DNA from 3 places in the Pantoea sp. SGAir0184 genome. Region 1 is predicted to be linked to each of the others. Evidence: predicted binding sites of a transcription regulator. Region 1 holds the regulator's gene; each other region holds the start of a gene.
The links. The regulator CRP, encoded in region 1, controls carbon source genes, mostly activating them, when cyclic AMP is high. The targets are predictions, from matches to a motif close to ATGTGANNNNNNTCACAT.
Positions count from the first base shown of each region.

Region 2: the regulator CRP is predicted to act here: its motif matches at 3,017-3,034, upstream of C1N60_RS19270 (PTS mannitol transporter subunit IICBA).
Region 3: the regulator CRP is predicted to act here: its motif matches at 4,082-4,099, upstream of ompW (outer membrane protein OmpW).

Region 1 is NZ_CP028050.1:313,234-319,205, reverse strand. It holds gene C1N60_RS01405 (phosphoribulokinase) at 34-903, shown strand; gene C1N60_RS01400 (OsmC family protein) at 974-1,378, opposite strand; gene crp (cAMP-activated global transcriptional regulator CRP) at 1,683-2,315, shown strand; gene C1N60_RS01390 (YccS/YhfK family putative transporter) at 2,374-4,449, shown strand; gene C1N60_RS01385 (bifunctional acetylornithine/succinyldiaminopimelate transaminase) at 4,446-5,663, opposite strand; gene C1N60_RS01380 (aminodeoxychorismate synthase component II) at 5,751-5,972, opposite strand, start outside.
Region 2 is NZ_CP028050.1:4,080,259-4,086,230, reverse strand. It holds gene mtlD (mannitol-1-phosphate 5-dehydrogenase) at 1-731, opposite strand, end outside; gene C1N60_RS19270 (PTS mannitol transporter subunit IICBA) at 826-2,760, opposite strand; gene C1N60_RS19265 (DUF3053 domain-containing protein) at 3,194-3,910, opposite strand; guanidine-I (ykkC/yxkD leader) riboswitch at 4,181-4,275, shown strand; gene C1N60_RS19260 (putative urea ABC transporter substrate-binding protein) at 4,339-5,397, shown strand; gene C1N60_RS19255 (ABC transporter permease) at 5,412-5,972, shown strand, end outside.
Region 3 is NZ_CP028050.1:2,062,106-2,068,077, reverse strand. It holds gene trpCF (bifunctional indole-3-glycerol-phosphate synthase TrpC/phosphoribosylanthranilate isomerase TrpF) at 1-757, shown strand, start outside; gene trpB (tryptophan synthase subunit beta) at 804-1,997, shown strand; gene trpA (tryptophan synthase subunit alpha) at 1,997-2,800, shown strand; gene C1N60_RS09715 (BON domain-containing protein) at 2,973-3,287, shown strand; gene ompW (outer membrane protein OmpW) at 3,335-3,967, opposite strand; gene C1N60_RS09705 (YkgJ family cysteine cluster protein) at 4,213-4,629, shown strand; gene C1N60_RS09700 (YciC family protein) at 4,657-5,391, shown strand; gene C1N60_RS09695 (septation protein A) at 5,452-5,972, shown strand, end outside.

The DNA of each region.
Region 1 (5,972 bases):
TGCTCATCGCCGGACTTCACAGGGAGCGCTGTTATGTCAGCCAGGCATCCAGTCATAGCCGTTACCGGTTCCAGCGGCGCCGGAACCACCACCACCAGTCTCGCCTTCCGTAAAATTTTCCAGCAGCTGGATCTGCACGCGGCGGAAATAGAAGGCGACAGTTTCCATCGCTATACCCGTCCGGAAATGGACATGGCGATTCGTAAGGCGCGCGACCTCGGGCGTCACATCAGCTACTTTGGCCCGGAAGCCAACGACTTCGGCCTGCTGGAGCAGACTTTCCGCGACTATGGCCAGAGCGGACTCGGCCAGTCGCGCAAATATCTGCACACCTACGATGAAGCGGTGCCGTGGAATCAGGTGCCGGGCACGTTTACGCCCTGGCAGCCGCTGCCGGAAAACACCGATGTGCTGTTCTATGAAGGCCTGCACGGCGGCGTGGTGACGCAGCAACATAACGTGGCTGAACACGTCGATCTGCTGGTTGGCGTGGTACCGATTGTTAATCTGGAGTGGATTCAGAAACTGGTGCGCGACACCAGCGAGCGCGGCCATTCGCGCGAAGCGGTGATGGATTCGGTGGTGCGTTCGATGGAAGATTACATCAACTACATCACGCCGCAGTTTTCCCGCACGCACCTCAACTTCCAGCGCGTGCCGACCGTGGATACCTCGAACCCGTTTGCCGCGCGTGAGATTCCGTCGCTGGATGAGAGCTTTGTGGTGATCCATTTTCGCGGCCTGGAGGGCATCGCTTTTCCTTATTTACTGGCGATGATCCAGGGCTCGTTTATTTCCCACATGAATACGCTGGTGGTGCCGGGCGGCAAGATGGGACTGGCGATGGAGTTGATCATGACGCCGCTGGTGCAGCGGTTGATTGAAGGAAAACGTATTGAATAGCGCAGGCTAACGCGCCAGTTTCGCCGGGAGGAACTGAGATCGGGAGCGCAGGGCCGCGCTCCCGGCTGGATTACAGCTCCACCACTTCGTAGCTGTGCGTTATCTCGACGCCCTTGCCCAGCATGATCGCGACCGAGCAGTACTTCTCCGCGGACAGATCCACCGCGCGCGCCACCGCTTTATCGCTCAGCGCTTTGCCGCTGACAATAAAATGCAGATTGATATGCGTAAAAATGCGTGGCGCTTCTTCGCGGCGTTCCGAGGTCAGTTTGACTTCACAATCGGCGACATCGTTGCGCCCCTTTTGCAGAATCGACACCACGTCAATCGCGCTGCAGCCGCCCGCAGCCATCAACACCATCTCCATCGGGCTGGGCGCTTTATCACCGGAATTGCCGTCCATTAATACCTGATGACCGGATGAGGATTCTCCGAGAAAGGTCAGCCCTTCCACCCATTTCACTCGTGCCTGCATTATTCTTTCTCCTGAAGCGGCGGTTTTGCCGCCAGAGTACGCTTTCACCTGACAAACAGCAATGCAGACGCATCCCCCACCTGCTGAAGCGAGACAACAGGAGACAGGTTGCAAAAGCTATGCTACAAACAGTGCTGAAAATATTTTCGTCACGAAAGACGAAAGCGGGACGAATCAAAAGCATCGCTTACGAATCCACCCCCGAATAACTGTCCCTCACGGGAAACGCTGGACGATTTCACCGCCTGACAGGGAAAACTGCCCCCTGTATTTTGGGCACGATTACAACAGAGGATAATAGCGAATGGTTCTCGGCAAACCGCAAACAGACCCTACACTCGAATGGTTCCTGTCCCATTGCCATATTCACAAATATCCATCCAAAAGCACCCTCATCCATCAGGGTGAGAAAGCGGAAACGCTGTACTACATCGTGAAAGGTTCCGTCGCGGTACTGATTAAAGATGAAGAAGGCAAAGAGATGATACTCTCCTACCTCAATCAGGGGGATTTCATCGGTGAGCTCGGCCTGTTTGAAGAGGGCCAGGAGCGTAGCGCCTGGGTACGTGCGAAAACCGCCTGCGAAGTGGCTGAAATTTCCTACAAAAAATTCCGTCAGCTGATTCAGGTCAATCCGGATATTTTAATGCGCCTGTCGGCGCAGATGGCGCGTCGCCTGCAGGTAACATCTGAAAAAGTCGGCAACCTTGCCTTCCTCGATGTGACCGGCCGTATCGCGCAAACGCTGCTCAACCTGGCGAAACAGCCTGATGCCATGACCCACCCGGACGGTATGCAGATCAAAATCACCCGTCAGGAGATTGGTCAGATCGTGGGCTGCTCACGCGAAACCGTGGGTCGTATCCTGAAAATGCTGGAAGATCAGAACCTGATCTCTGCACACGGCAAAACCATCGTCGTTTACGGCACCCGCTGATTTCTTCTCACCTACGGCGTGATGGCAACATCGCGCCGTTTCTGTTTACGATGAGCTGATGTGGCGTCGAATCATCTATCATCCGGAAGTTAACTATGCGCTGCGGCAAACGCTGGTGCTGTGCCTGCCTGTGGCGCTCGGCTGGCTGTTTGGCGATCTGCAAAAAGGGCTGCTGTTCTCCCTGGTGCCGGCCTGCTGCAACATCGCCGGTCTGGATACGCCACACAAGCGGTTCTTCAAACGGCTGATTGTCGGCGGCGCACTGTTCGCCAGCGGCAGTTTTCTGATTCAGTACCTCACGGCTTACGCTGTGCCGCTGCCGCTGATTCTGCTGGTGTTGCCGCTGTTGGTGGGCGTGACCGGTGAAATCAGCCCGCTGCATGGTCGTTTGCTGCCCGGCACGCTGATCGCCGCCATCTTTACCTTAAGCCTCGTCGGCCGTATGCCGATGTGGGTCCCGCCGCTGCTGTATATCGGCGGGACGCTGTGGTACGGGCTGTTTAACTGGTTCTGGTTCTGGCTGTGGAAAGAGCAGCCGATGCGCGAGACCCTCAGCCTGCTGTACCGCGAGCTGGCCGATTACTGCGACGCCAAATACACCCTGCTGACGCAGCTGACCGATCCGGAAAAAGCGCTGCCGCCGCTACTGGCGCGCCAGCAGAAAGCGGTCGATCTGATCACCACCTGCTACCAGCAGATGCATATGCTGTCCGCCAGCCGTGATAACAGCCATAAACGCCTGACGCGCGCTTTCCAGGTCGCGCTCGATCTGCAGGAACATATCTCGGTCAGCCTGCACCAGCCGGAAGAGGTGCAAAAGCTGGTGGAGCAGAGCCACGCCGAGGCGGTGATCCGCTGGAACGCGAAAATCATTTCGGCACGGCTGCGCGTGCTGGCCGATGCCATTCTCTATCACCAGCTGCCGGAACGCTTCCACATGGAGAAGCCGCTCGGCGCGCTGGAGAAAATTGCCCGGCAGCACCCGGATAATCCGGTCGGTAATTTCTGCCTCTACCATTTCAGCCGCATCGCCCGCGTGCTGCGCACGCAGAAGCCACTGTACACCCGCGACCTGATGGCCGATCGCCAGCGCCGCCTGCCGCTGCTGCCGGCGCTGCGCAGCTACCTGTCGCTGAAATCTGCCGCGCTGCGGACGGCGGCGCGCTTCGCGGTGATGCTAATGTTCGGCAGCGCGCTGGCGCTGTTCTTCAATATTCCCAAGCCTTACTGGATTCTGATGACCATCATGTTTGTCAGCCAGAACGGCTACAGCGCCACGCGCGTGCGCATTCAGCACCGGGCGCTCGGCACCTTCGCCGGCTTGCTGATCGCCGCGGCGTCGCTGCGCTTTGCTGTTCCGGAGTCGATTGCCCTGCTGACCATGCTGGTCATCACGCTCGCCAGCTATCTGATCACGCGTAAATATTATGGCTGGTCGATGATTGGCTTTACGGTGACGGCGGTGTATTCGCTGCAGCTGCTGTCACTGAATGGCGCGCAGTTCCTGCTGCCACGCATGATGGATACGCTGATGGGCTGCCTGATTGCCTTCGCCGGTATGATCTGGCTATGGCCGCAGTGGCAGAGCGGGCTGCTGCGCAATAATGCGCACGATGCGCTGGAGGCTTATCAGGAGGCGCTGCGCCTGCTGCTCGGTCCGGAGCAGGCGCCGGAGAAGCTGGCGTATCAGCGCGTCAAGGTTAACCAGGCGCACAACGCGCTGTTTAACTCGCTCAACCAGGCGTCCACCGAACCGGGCTTTAACTTTCAGTATCTGAAAGATATGCGCCTGTGGGTGACTCACAGCCAGTTTATCGTCGAGCACATCAACGCCATGACCATTCTGGCGCGCGAGCACACCATGCTGACGCCAAAGCTGGCGGAGCGCTATTTGCAGTCCTGTGAAATCGCGCTGCAGCGCTGTCAGCAGCGGCTGGCTTACGACGGGCCGGGCAACGACAGCAATATTCTGGAAGCGCCGGAGAATCTGAATGAGGGGCCGGTGACGATTGTCGAACAGCATGTGAAGCGCATTCTGCAGCACCTCAATGTGATGCACACCATTTCTTCACTGGCGTGGAGCCAGCGCCCGCATCACGGCCGCTGGCTCAGCGTGCTGAAGCCGAAAGGTTAGTTCAGGACTTTCGCGATCGCCCGGGCAAAGCGCGCCATGCCTTCTGCGATATCGGTCGGCTCAATCACCAGCGACGGCACAAAGCGAATCACATCGCTGCCGGCGGTCAGTACCATCAGGCCTTCAGCGGCGGAAGCGTTGAGGATATCGCGCGCTTTGCTGGCGTGCTGCGCGTTGAGTACGGCACCCAGCAGCAGCCCTTTGCCCCGAATTTCACTGAAGATGTCGAACTGCTCATTGATTTTCTGCAGCGCCGAGACAAACTGCTCACGGCGCGCGTCGACACCATTCAGTACCTCGGGCGTATTGATGATATCCAGCGCGGTTTCGGCAATCGCACAGGCCAGCGGGTTGCCGCCGTAGGTGGTGCCGTGCACGCCCGGCGCCATCACCGAGGCGATTTCATGGGTGGTCAGCATCGCGCTCACCGGGAAACCGCCGCCCAGCGCTTTAGCGGTGGTGATGATATCTGGCTTGATACCATAGTGTTCGTAAGCAAACAGCTTACCGCTGCGGCCCATGCCGCTCTGCACTTCATCCAGCACCAGCAGCGCGTTGTGCTGATCGCACAGCGCACGCAATCCCTGCATGAATTCCGGCGTTGCCGGCATCACGCCGCCTTCCCCCTGAATCGGCTCCACCACAATCGCGCAGGTGTGGTCGTCAATTACCGCCTTCACCGCGGCCAGATCGTTAAACGGCACATGGACGATATCCGCCGGCTTCGGGCCAAAGCCATCGGAGTATTTCGGCTGACCGCCCACCGAGACGGTGAACAGCGTGCGGCCGTGGAAGGCGTTGTGGAAAGCGATAATTTTGCTTTTGAACGGGCTGTGCTTTTTGCAGGCGTAGTAGCGCGCCAGTTTGAACGCCGCTTCGTTCGCTTCGGCACCGGAGTTACCGAAGAATACCCGCTCGGCGAAGGTCGCCGCGATCAGTTTACTGGCGAGGCGCAGTGCCGGCTCATTGGTGAACACGTTACTGGTGTGCCACAGGGTTTCGCCCTGGCTTTTCAGCGTTTCCACCAGCGCCGGATGACAATGGCCAAGCGCGGTGACCGCGATACCACCGGAGAAGTCGATATACTCTTTGCCCTGCTGATCCCACACGCGGCTGCCTTTGCCTTTGACCGGCACAAACTGCGCAGGTGCATAAACAGGCAAAATAACGTTATCGAACGTTTCCCGGCTTACCGCTAGATTTTCCGCTGCCATTGATGACCTCATCGGGTTATTTGTTGAGCTGATGTGAAATTATAATCACAAAATATGCATAAAAAATCATGCAATGGCAAACGGAAGTTACGTATTGAGGAAATTCGCCAGCAGCTGATGTCCCTGCTCACTGAGAATGCTCTCCGGATGGAACTGCACGCCCTCCAGTGGCAGCGTACGATGGCGGAAGCCCATGATCTCATCGGCAACGCCATCGCGCAGGCTCCAGGCGGTGACTTCAAACTCCGGCGGCAGCGTGTCGCGCACCACAATCAGCGAGTGATAGCGCGTGACGGTCAGCGGATTATT
Region 2 (5,972 bases), 480 kb from region 1:
ACTTTCTGGTCAAGAATGGCTTCGCGAATGGTGGCGTGACCGGCCAGCTGGCCAAGATAAGCGGTAATGGCGTGGCCGGTGTTGAGGGTAAACAGCTTGCGCTCGACGAATGCCATCAGGTTATCGGTCAGCTCCATGCCAGGAATGTCCGGCAGCGCGCCTTTAAACTGGGTTTTGTCGACGATCCACTCGCTGAAGGTTTCTACGGTAACTTCCAGCGGATCGGTGCTGCCGGCTTCAGATGGCGGCACGATGCGGTCAACTGCCGAATCAACAAAGCCAACATGCTCTTCAATCCACGCATGATACTGCGGCGGCAGCGCCTTCAGTACGTGCTGCTTCAGCTGGCTGGTGCCGCGCACCATGTTTTCACAGGCGATGATATTCAGCGGACGGACATTACCGTTGTCACTGCGTTTGGCCAGACCCTGCGCCACGCTGCCCGCGATGCGCTCAAGGATCTGCGGACCAACCGCCGTGGTAACGATATCAACCTCAGCAATCAGCGTGACGATGTCGTCGCTGGTGCTGTTCACCGCGCTGACGCCGGTAACGATTTCAACCTGCGCCTGCTCGCCCACCACGTGAACCGGATACTCATGACGGGCGTTAAGGGCATCAAGCACCACCAGATTCACATCAGCAAACACCAGTTCGATACCGGCATCCGCCAGCAGCTTACCGATAAATCCACGGCCGATGTTACCTGCTCCAAAATGTAACGCTTTCATAAATTTGACCCATATCAAATGACGAAAGGGCGGGCATGTCCGCCCCGGAAAGTGGGGACGGGCTTGCCCGCCCCAGGGAAGTTAAAACCGCGAATTACGCGTTGGCAGTGCTGCCAGACAGCAGATCCAGCACGTCCTGCACGCTGGTGGTGTTCGCCAGCTTCTCGATTACGCTGTCGTCGTCGAGCGCATTGGTCAGGCTGGTGATCACCTGAATGTGTTCGTTATTGCGTGCGGCAATACCAATCACCAGTCGCGCGACTTCGTCCGGCTCATCGCCAAACTGCACGCCGGCCGGATACTGGCAGAATACCACGCCGGTTTTCAGCACGCGGTCTTTGGCTTCGACGGTGCCGTGCGGCACAGCGATGGATTCACCGAGGTAGGTTGGCGTCAGCTGCTCGCGCGCCAGCATCGCTTCAACATATTCCGGCTGCACGTAGCCGCCTTTCACCAGCTGCTCGCCGGCAAAGCGAATCGCCTGCTCTTTATTGCTGGCGCTCAGGCCGAGGAACACGTTATCAGCGCCCAGTTTGAACAGGTGCGCGCTGCCGTCGTCATAGCTGTCTGCCAGCGCGGTCTGCACCGTTTCACGGTGGGCTTCGCTGCGGTTCGCCGCCACCAGACGCTCGGTAAGGTTGGTGTACAGCGCGCTGTCGAGGAAGTTGTTCAGCGAGATGTGCTGCGCCTGTGGCGCCTGACGCATCGCACGTTCGGTCAGATCGCGGTGAGTAATCACCAGATCGACATCGCCCGGCAGCGAGTTAATCGCGCTGTTGGTCACAGAGATATTGCTCAGGCCCGCATCCTGCACCTTCTTGCGCAGCACGCCTGCGCCCATCGCGCTGGAGCCCATACCGGCATCACAGGCGACGATGATTTTGCGCACGTGGCTGACGTCAACGCTGCTGGCATCGGCTACCACCGGTGAACGGGCAACGGCCTGGCCTTTTGACTGCGCTTTCATGTCTTTCATGCGCTGGGTTGCCGCTTCGATGTCGTCTTCTTCTTTTACTTTGCTGGTTTTCAGCAGAATCGAGGAGACCACGAAGGAGACGGCGAAAGCCGCAACGATAGCCGCGATGTTAGCGAAGTAAGCGCCTTTTGGCGTCATCGCCAGCACGGCCAGAATCGAACCTGGTGAGGCCGGTGATACCAGACCGCCGTTCAGCAGCGTCAGGGTGAACACACCGGTCATACCGCCGAGGATTACTGCCAGCAGCAGGCGCGGCGCCATCAGCACGTACGGGAAGTAGATTTCGTGGATACCGCCAAGGAAGTGGATGATCGCTGCACCGCCCGCCGACTGCTTGGCGCTGCCGCGGCCGAAGATCATATAAGCAACCAGCACGCCCATACCCGGACCCGGGTTCGCTTCAATCAGGAAGAAGATCGATTTGCCCGCTTCGCTGGCCTGCTGGATACCCAGCGGCGAGAAGATACCGTGGTTGATGGCGTTATTGAGGAACAGGATTTTCGCCGGTTCAACAAAGATTGAGGTCAGCGGCAGCAGGTTGTTCTGCACCATCAGGTTTACGCCGGCGGCGAGAATGTGCGACAGACCTTCTACCAGCGGACCGATAGCGAGGAAGGCCAGCAGCGCCAGCAGCATACCGATAATACCAGCCGAGAAGTTGTTAACCAGCATCTCGAAGCCGCTTTTGATTTTGCCGTCAACCGCGCGGTCAAACGACTTGATCGCCCAGCCGCCCAGCGGACCGGCAATCATCGAGCCAAGGAACATCGGCATATCGGCACCGACGATCACGCCCATGGTGGTGATGGCACCGACCACGCCGCCGCGATCGCCACCCACCAGACGACCACCGGTGAAGCCGATGAGCAACGGCAGCAGGTAGGTAATCATCGGGCCGACCAGTTTGGCCAGCGTTTCGTTAGGAATCCATCCGGTTGGAATGAACAGTGCTGTGATGATACCCCAGGCGATAAACGCACCGATGTTTGGCATCACCATATTACTCAGAAAGCGACCAAAGCTCTGAACCTTGACCTTGACTGATGAGGACATAAACCCACCCCTTATTGAGACGCGCTGCAATAAGAGAGCGCGTTTGTTTTTGTTAAGACGTTACGGCGGGGGCCGTGGCATTACTGTATGCACGCGGACTCTAGCACTAGTTGATTACACTGCGTAGCGTCAGGAAAAAGTGTGATGCATATCACGCTAAGTTGGGGTGGGCAGGGGGATTAAAGGTGACTTTGATCACAAAAATACCCTGTAATAAAGCAACGCCGGCGAAAAAATGCGCGCAACAGCGGTAAAAATGTGACAAAAATCACCTTTCACCTGGGCCGGTTTGTTTCACAAATGTGATTGAGATCACAAACTATTTTTGGTTGAAAATGCGCCAGATCACACTCTGTGCTGACAGAAAAAGGCGATGTAAGGAAGTGACGAAAATCTGAAAAAGCGGGCAGGGGTGAACTGCCCGCTGAGCGGCTTACTGCAAACCACCCTGTACGGCATTTTGTGCCTGGGTCAGCGCCTGCGTGTTGCTGGCGAGATTGCTCATCAGCGTATTGTATTGCGTGGCCTGCTCCTGGGTCGGGAACTGAACGCCGCCGTCATTGAAGCTGACGCGTGCGCCCTGCGACTGCAGATAATCGCCGGCCTGAACTGCCGACTGGCTCAGCGCCTGCAGCTGCGGCAGCAGCGGGATCAGCGTGCTGGCTGGCTGCGTCACCACTTTGGCGTACACGCTGTCGTACACTTTCTTCAGATCGTCCGGCTGCTTCAGCGTGGCTTTGCTGCTGTCGGCCTGCATTTTGGCGCTCTGAATCTGCTGCGTCAGCACGCTCAGATTGCCGCTCGCCTGGCGCAGGCTGTCGCGGCGTGTCAGGTAATCCTGCGGCACGCGAATAGCCGCCAGCTCATCAACCACCGGGCGCATGCCCTGATCCACCGCCTGATTCACCTGCTGCGAGAAGCCATACAGGATGGCGTAATCACTGGCGTAGTTACCGAAGGTTTGCTTCTGGTTTTCGCTCAGGCTGGGCAGATGTTCACCGCTGCGCATCACGGTGTTTTGCAGAAAATCAGTAAAGGCTTTGCGCTGATCGCCCTCTTTATCGCCGCAGGCGGTAAGCTGCAGCACAAGTAGCACGCCGGTCAGCAGCATGCCGCTACGCATCCAGATGCGGGAAATTCCTGACGCCATAATTCAACTCCTGTTGTGACGATGGCTAAATTCGATTCGCTGGGAAAGGTCCTAAAGAATAGTGCAATGGCCCCGGCTGTACAACGGCTGGTCTGCAGTGCTTCACGCTGGTGCGTGCCTGCTGCACAACTGTGCAGCGCAGCCTGCCTGCGAGCGCAGCGCTGTGCAATAACGCATGTAATTCAGGCTGATAGCAACCTGGCATTGATATTGCCTGCTTTCTGGCAGATGCAGGAGCGATCGCGGGCAACCGACGTCGCCACACAATTTGCAATGGGTCACTAGGGTTCCGATCGCGAGATGCTGGTCCGAGAGTGACCGACCGTCCTCTGACGGTTACACGGCGGGAAAAAAGCCCGGGAGGAAAGCGAGAACGTTGCTCGCCGCCTCCTGCCTGATTTTAGTCCGTTAACGCCAGAGGAATCATCATGATTAAAGCCTGTCTGAGCCTGCTGCTGATTTGCAGTGTCGCCCTGTTCAGCGTTCCGTCGCTGGCCGCCGCTAAACCTTCCTTTAAGCTTTGCTGGTCCATCTACGCTGGCTGGATGCCGTGGGATTACGCCCAGCAAAGCGGCATCGTGAAAAAGTGGGCCGATAAGTACGGCATCGATATTCAGTTTGTGCAGGTTAACGACTATATCGAGTCGGTTAATCAGTACACCGCAGGTGGCTTTGACGGCTGCACCATGACCAATATGGATGCGCTGACCATTCCGGCGACCGGCGGCGTCGACAGCACTGCGCTGATTGTCGGCGACTACTCCAACGGTAACGACGGCATTCTGCTTAAAGGCGCGGACAGCGTCAGCGCGCTGAAAGGCAAACCCATCAACCTCGTCGAACTGTCGGTCTCACACTATCTGCTGGCGCGCGCGCTGGAGAAATCCGGCATGAGCGAGAAAGACGTCAGGGTGGTTAACACCGCCGATGCCGATCTGGTGGCGGCGTTTGGCACTGCTGACGTTAATGCCATCGTCACGTGGAATCCGCTGCTGGCGGAAGCAGAGAAGCAGCCGGACAGCCATCTGGTGTTCTCCTCGGCGCAGATCCCGGGCGAAATCCTCGACCTGCTGGTGGTCAACACCGCCACGCTCAACAAATATCCTCAGCTCGGCAAAGCGCTGACCGGCGCCTGGTACGAGACGCTGCACAGCATGGCCGGACAGAGCGACAGTGCCAAAGCGGCGCGCACGCAGATGGCGCAAGCATCCGGGACCGATCTGGCCGGTTTTGATCAGCAGCTTGCCGCGACACACCTGTTCAGCGATGCCAAAACCACGCTGGATTTTGTCGACAGCCCGCAGCTGAAAGCCACGATGCAACTGGTGGCCGAATTCTCCTTTAAACACGGCCTGCTGGGCGAAGGCGCGCCGGGGGCCGATGCGGTAGGGGTCGCTACACCGGCCGGTAACTGGGGCGATGCCGGCAACATCAAACTGCGCTTTACCGACACCTTCACCAAACTGGCCGCTGCCGGTCAGCTGTAAGCGAGGCGCTGCCGATGCGTAAATTGATTAACTACCAACCGCTGCCGCTCGGCCGCCTGCTGCTTGGCATTCTGCCGCTGCTGGCGGTGCTGCTGGTCTATCTGTTCGCGTCGGATGCGCGCCTCAGCCTGAACGCGGCAGACAAACTGCTGCCGGGATTCAACGCCATGGGCGAGGCCATCAGCCGGATGGCGTTTCAGCCCAGCCCGCGCACCGGCGAATATCTGCTGTGGAGCGATACCGCCGCCAGCCTGCTGCGTTTGCTGAGTGGCGTCGCTATCAGCGCGCTGCTGGCGCTGGCAATCGGCCTGTTCACCGGCGCGCTGCCGGTGGTGCGCGCGGTGCTGGCACCGCTGGTAACGCTGTTTGCGCTGGTGCCGCCGCTGGCGATTCTGCCCATTCTGTTTATCTGCTTTGGCCTTGGCGAAGTCTCCAAAGTGGTGCTGATCGTTATCGGCATCACGCCGCTGATCGCCCGCGATCTGCAACTGCAGGTGCAGAAAATCCCGCAGGAGCAGCTGGTTAAAGCGCAGACGCTGGGTGCGCATAGCGCACAGATTCTGTGGCGGGTGATT
Region 3 (5,972 bases), 1.7 Mb from region 1:
AGCCCCGCGTCTCAGCCATGGCGTCACCGTGATCAGCGAGTCCGGCATCCATAATTACGCCCAGTTGCGCGAGCTGAGCCATTTTGCTAACGGCTTTTTAATTGGCTCGGCGTTGATGGAAGAGCACGACCTCGACGCCGGTGTGCGCCGCGTGCTGCTGGGCGATAACAAGGTGTGCGGCCTGACCCGCCCGGAAGATGCGCAGGCCGCACATCAGGCTGGCGCGCTGTATGGCGGCGTGATCTTTGCCGCCGGTTCGCCGCGCCAGGTTAACGAGGCGCAGGCACAGGCGGTGATCGCCGCCGCACCGCTGAAGTATGTCGGCGTGTTCCGCAATCAGACTATCAGTGACGTTGTCACGTTAGCCACGCGTTTATCGCTTGCGGCCGTTCAGTTGCACAGCGACGAAGACAAAGCCTACGTTGCAGAACTGCGCCAGGCGCTGCCAGCCAGCGTGCGCATCTGGAAGGCGCTGAGCATTCAGGATCGGTTGCCGCCACGCGACTGGCCGCACGTTGATCGCTACGTGCTGGATAATGGCCAGGGTGGCAGCGGTCAGCGCTTTGACTGGTCGCTGCTGCAGGGTGAAGACCTGGCTGATGTGCTGCTGGCCGGTGGCCTAAGCGCCGATAACTGCGTCGAAGCCGCTCAGCTCGGCTGTGACGGCCTCGACTTCAACTCCGGCGTGGAATCCGCGCCGGGCATCAAAGATGCCAGCAAAGTCGCGGCGGTATTCCGCACGCTGCGCGCCTATTAATTGCGTCTGCCCGCCTGCGGGCGGGCCGGATAAGGAAGAGGACACGATGACGACATTACTTAATCCCTACTTTGGCGAATTCGGCGGCCAGTATGTGCCGCAGATTTTGATGCCAGCACTGCGTCAGCTGGAAACGGCCTTTGTTGAAGCACAGCGCGATCCGGCGTTTCAGGCAGAATTTACTGACCTGCTGAAAAACTACGCCGGTCGCCCGACGGCCCTGACGCTGTGCAGCAACCTGACCAAAGGCAGCAAAACCCGCCTGTACCTTAAGCGCGAAGACCTGCTGCACGGCGGCGCACACAAAACTAACCAGGTGCTGGGCCAGGCACTGCTGGCAAAACGCATGGGCAAAAACGAGATCATCGCGGAAACCGGCGCCGGTCAGCACGGCGTGGCGTCGGCACTGGCGTGTGCCCTGCTCGGCATGAAATGCCGTATTTACATGGGCGCAAAAGACGTTGAGCGTCAGTCACCCAACGTGTTCCGTATGCGGCTGATGGGCGCAGAGGTGATTCCGGTACACAGCGGCTCGGCCACGCTGAAAGATGCCTGTAACGAGGCGCTGCGCGACTGGTCCGGCAGCTACGAAACCGCGCACTACATGCTCGGCACTGCCGCAGGTCCGCACCCGTTCCCGACCATTGTGCGTGAATTCCAGCGCATGATTGGCGAAGAGACCAAAGCGCAGATTCTGGAAAAAGAGGGTCGCCTGCCGGATGCAGTACTGGCGTGCGTCGGCGGCGGTTCTAACGCCATCGGCATGTTTGCGGACTTCATCGAAGAGAGCAGCGTGCGCCTGATCGGCGTGGAGCCTGCGGGTCACGGTATTGACACCGGTGAGCACGGTGCGCCGCTCAAGCACGGTCGCGTCGGCATCTATTTCGGCATGAAGGCGCCGATGATGCAGACCGAAGAGGGACAGATCGAAGAGTCCTACTCCATCTCTGCCGGTCTCGATTTCCCGTCGGTCGGTCCGCAGCATGCGCACCTGAACAGCACCGGCCGCGCTGACTACGTGTCAATCACGGATGATGAAGCGCTGGATGCCTTTAAGACGCTGTGTCGTGCCGAAGGCATCATTCCGGCACTGGAGTCATCACACGCGCTGGCGTATGCGCTGAAGATGATCCGCGAAAATCCGGACAAAGAACAGCTGCTGGTGGTGAACCTTTCCGGCCGCGGTGACAAAGACATCTTTACCGTTCACGATATTCTGAAAGCTAAGGGAGAGATCTGATGGAGCGTTATAATCAGCTGTTTCAACGTCTGTCCGCGAAACAGGAAGGCGCGTTTGTGCCCTTCGTCACCCTTGGCGATCCGTCGCCGGCGCTGTCGCTGAAAATTATTGATGCGCTGGTCGCGGGCGGTGCGGATGCGCTGGAGCTGGGCATTCCGTTCTCCGATCCGCTGGCCGATGGCCCGACCATTCAGGGCGCTACGCTGCGCGCCTTTGCCGCCGGCACCACCGTGGCGCAGTGTTTTGAAATGCTGGCCACCGTGCGCCAGAAATACCCCGATCTGCCGATTGGGCTGCTGATGTACGCCAACCTGGTGTTCAGCAGAGGTATCGACAACTTCTACGCGCAGTGCGCTGCGGTGGGCGTTGACTCGGTGCTGGTGGCTGACGTGCCGGTGGAAGAGTCGGCCCCATTCCGCCAGGCGGCGATGCGTCACAACATTGCGCCGATCTTTATCTGTCCGCCCAACGCGGATGACGATCTGCTGCGCGAAATCGCCTCGCACGGCCGGGGCTACACCTATCTGCTGTCACGCGCTGGCGTTACCGGTGCGGAAAATCGCGCCAGCCTGCCGCTGCACCATCTGATCGAGAAGCTGCGCGAATATCATGCTGCGCCGCCGCTGCAGGGCTTCGGCATCTCTGAGCCGGGTCAGGTGAAAGAGGCCGTTGCCGCCGGAGCCGCCGGAGCCATCTCCGGCTCGGCCATCGTAAAAATCATCGAGCGTAATCAGAACGACCCAACGGCGCTGCTTAGCGAACTGCAAACGTTCGTCAGCGATCTCAAAGCGGCTACCCGCTGAGTTGGCACGGCCCTGCACAAGCTGCAGGGCCCTTCTTACTTCCTGCCCCCTTTTTTCTCCCCTGCGACAAACTTTTTCATCGCGCCTGAGTTGCCGAAATGCGAGGCACGGCCCACACTTAAGCGTGCCGTCACGTTACGGTGCACCACCATCTATGACAGGGAGATAACCGATGAAATTGTTCAAAGTCGTTGCGGGTTTTTTAGTGGCTGCAGTGATGGCGCTCACCTTAAGTGCCTGTGCACCAACAGCAACAAAGGAAGGGACCGGCGGTTACATCGATGACACGGTCATTACCACCAAAGTGAAGGCACAGCTGCTGAATGACGAGGCGCTGAAATCGACAGAAATTAACGTTGAGACCTTCAAAGGGAAAGTACAGCTGAGCGGCTTTGTCAGCTCGCCGCAGATGGCCAACCGTGCGGTTGCGGTAACGCGTAACGTGGCGGGGGTAAAATCCGTCGTCAACAATATGCAGATTAAGTAACTAAACGGGCGACCTGCGGGTCGCCCTTTTTCTTTCTGGTGTAAAAATCAGAAACGGTAGCCCGCGCCAAAGAAGAACACCCACGGATCGATGCGGGTATTGATATTCTGCTGTTCGCCCGCCGCTTTGAATTTCACCTCGGTATCGATGTCCATGTACCACAATGACGCGTTGAGCATCCAGTCGCGGTTGATCTGATAATCCAGCCCGACCTGACCCGCCACGCCCCATGAATCTTTCACGCTCAAATCGCTCAGCTGCGCATCCTGCCCGGTCTGGTTGAACTTCGCATCGTAGAAGGTGGTGTAGTTGATCCCGACGCCAACGTAAGGGCGCAGCGCACTTTGGCTGTCGAAAAAGTAGTACTGCGCCATCAGGGTGGGCGGCAGCTGACGCACGGTAGCGAGGTTGCCGGTCGGGCCAAGTCCCACTTTGTGGCGGAACGGCGTGGCCGCCAGCAGCTCAACGCCGATATTGTCGGTCGCCATCCAGGTAAACGTCAGACCCAGCTGGGTATCATTACTGACGCTGAAGCCGCCCATACCCAGCACATTATCAGAGCCTTCGGTCGGACGAACGGTCGCGCTACCGGCGCGCACAAAAAAATCACCGGCCTGGTGAGCCAGTGCCAGTTGCGGGATCGCCAGCGCCAGCAGCAGCGCGCATTTAGCCAGTTTCATAATCACTCCTTTGCCGGAAAACAGGGTATTGAGGTTAATCGCGGCACAAGATTTACCCCTTTTTTGCCAAAAGATCATCAGCATCAATTCAAATTAATCACTTATAAAACAATGAATTGATTCAGATCAATTTTGCCTTTACAAGCGGACATAAAAATCCTGTTGCCGCCATGACACGGCGTGATTATGTTGCTATTCCCCTTTTGTGATTTTGGTTCGAAGCCTCAGGAGTGGCGGGCGATCAGATGAGCGATTTACTTAACCCCTGTATGACCTGTGGCGCCTGCTGCGCCCATTTTCGCGTTTCATTTTACTGGGCCGAAGCCGACGACGGCGGTGGCGCGGTGCCGGTTGAACTGACAGAACCCCTGAGCCTGCTGATGCGCAACATGCGCGGCACCAACGATCGTGCTCCGCGCTGCGTGGCGCTGCAGGGTGAAATTGGCGGCTGTGTTTCCTGTGGGATTTATGCGCAGCGGCCGTCACCGTGCCGGGAGTTCGCCATGTCCGGCGAAAATGGCGTGCCGAATGACGCCTGCGATCGCGCCCGGGCGCGCTATGGTTTACCCGCGCTTTTTCACCCTTCTTTACCTGAGATGACAGAAAGTTATGGGATTCCGGGTGCCAGCCTGCCTGCAGAACATGTACAATCGCCGGGTTAATTAACCCGGTTCCTTCAAGGAGTGTACATGTCTATCACGGCAAGCTCGTTATACCGTGACACAGGAAATTTTCTGCGCCATCAGCTGGTCACCATCGTGCTGATGGCGTTGCTGACCTCGTTTATTACCGTGATTGTTGGCCACGCCCTGACGCCGGGCGAGGATCAGTTATCCCTGCTCAGCCAGACCGACAGCAGCGCCTCATCGCTGTTTGAAATCGTCCAGAACATGTCACCGGATCAGCAACGCATTCTGCTGCGCGCCTCTGCCGCCGGCACTTTCGCTGCCCTGATTGGCAACACGCTGCTGCTGGGCGGCATGCTGTGCCTGCTGCCGATGGTATCCAGTGGACAGCGCGTCAGCGCGCTGCGCGCGATTGGCGCCTCTGCGCCGCTGCTGCCGAAACTGCTGGTGCAGACCTTCCTGATCACCCTGCTGGTTCAGCTGGGCTTTATGGTACTGATGGTGCCGGGTGTGATTCTGGCGATTCTGCTGTCGCTGGCGCCGGTGATGCTGGCAAGTGAAAAAATGGGCATTTTCAGTGCGATGCGCGCCAGTATGCGTCTGGCATGGAAGAACATTAAGGTGATCGCCCCGGCGATTATTTTGTGGCTGCTGGCGAAAATTGCGCTGATGTTCTTCTTCTCCTCGCTGACCGTGCTGCCTGCCAATATCGCTTCGGTGGTGCTCAACGCGCTGGGCAACCTGGTATCAGCCATTCTGATTATCTATTTGTACCGGCTGTATATGCTGTTACGTTAAGCGTTACGGCGCCCGCTGCGGCGCCGTAACTCAACGCTCCTGCCCCTGACTGGAAACGCTATGAAGCAGTTACTCGATTTTCTTCCCCTGGTAGTTTTCTTTATTTTCTACAAGCTGTACGACATTTTCGTCGCCTCCGGCGCGCTGGTGGTGGCGACCGGTATTGCGCTGGTGGTCAGCTGGGTGCTGTACCGCAAGCTGGAAAAGATGACCATTTTCACCTTTGTGCTGGTTGCGGTGTTCGGCACCCTGACCTATGTGTTCCACAACGATGAATTCATCAAATGGAAAGTCACGGTGATTTACTCGCTGTTCGCGCTGGCGCTGCTGTACAGCCAGTGGTTTATGCAGCAACCGCTGATCCAGACCATGCTTGGCAAAGAGCTGCAGCTGCCGGGTGCGGTATGGCGTCGGCTGAATATCGCCTGGGCCCTGTTCTTCCTGGCCTGCGGCCTGGCGAATATTTATGTCGCGTTTTGGTTATCCCAGGCGTTTTGGGTTAACTTTAAAGTGTTCGGTCTTACCGGCCTGACCCTGCTGTTTACGCTGTTAAGCGGCCTGTACATCTGGCGACAGATGCC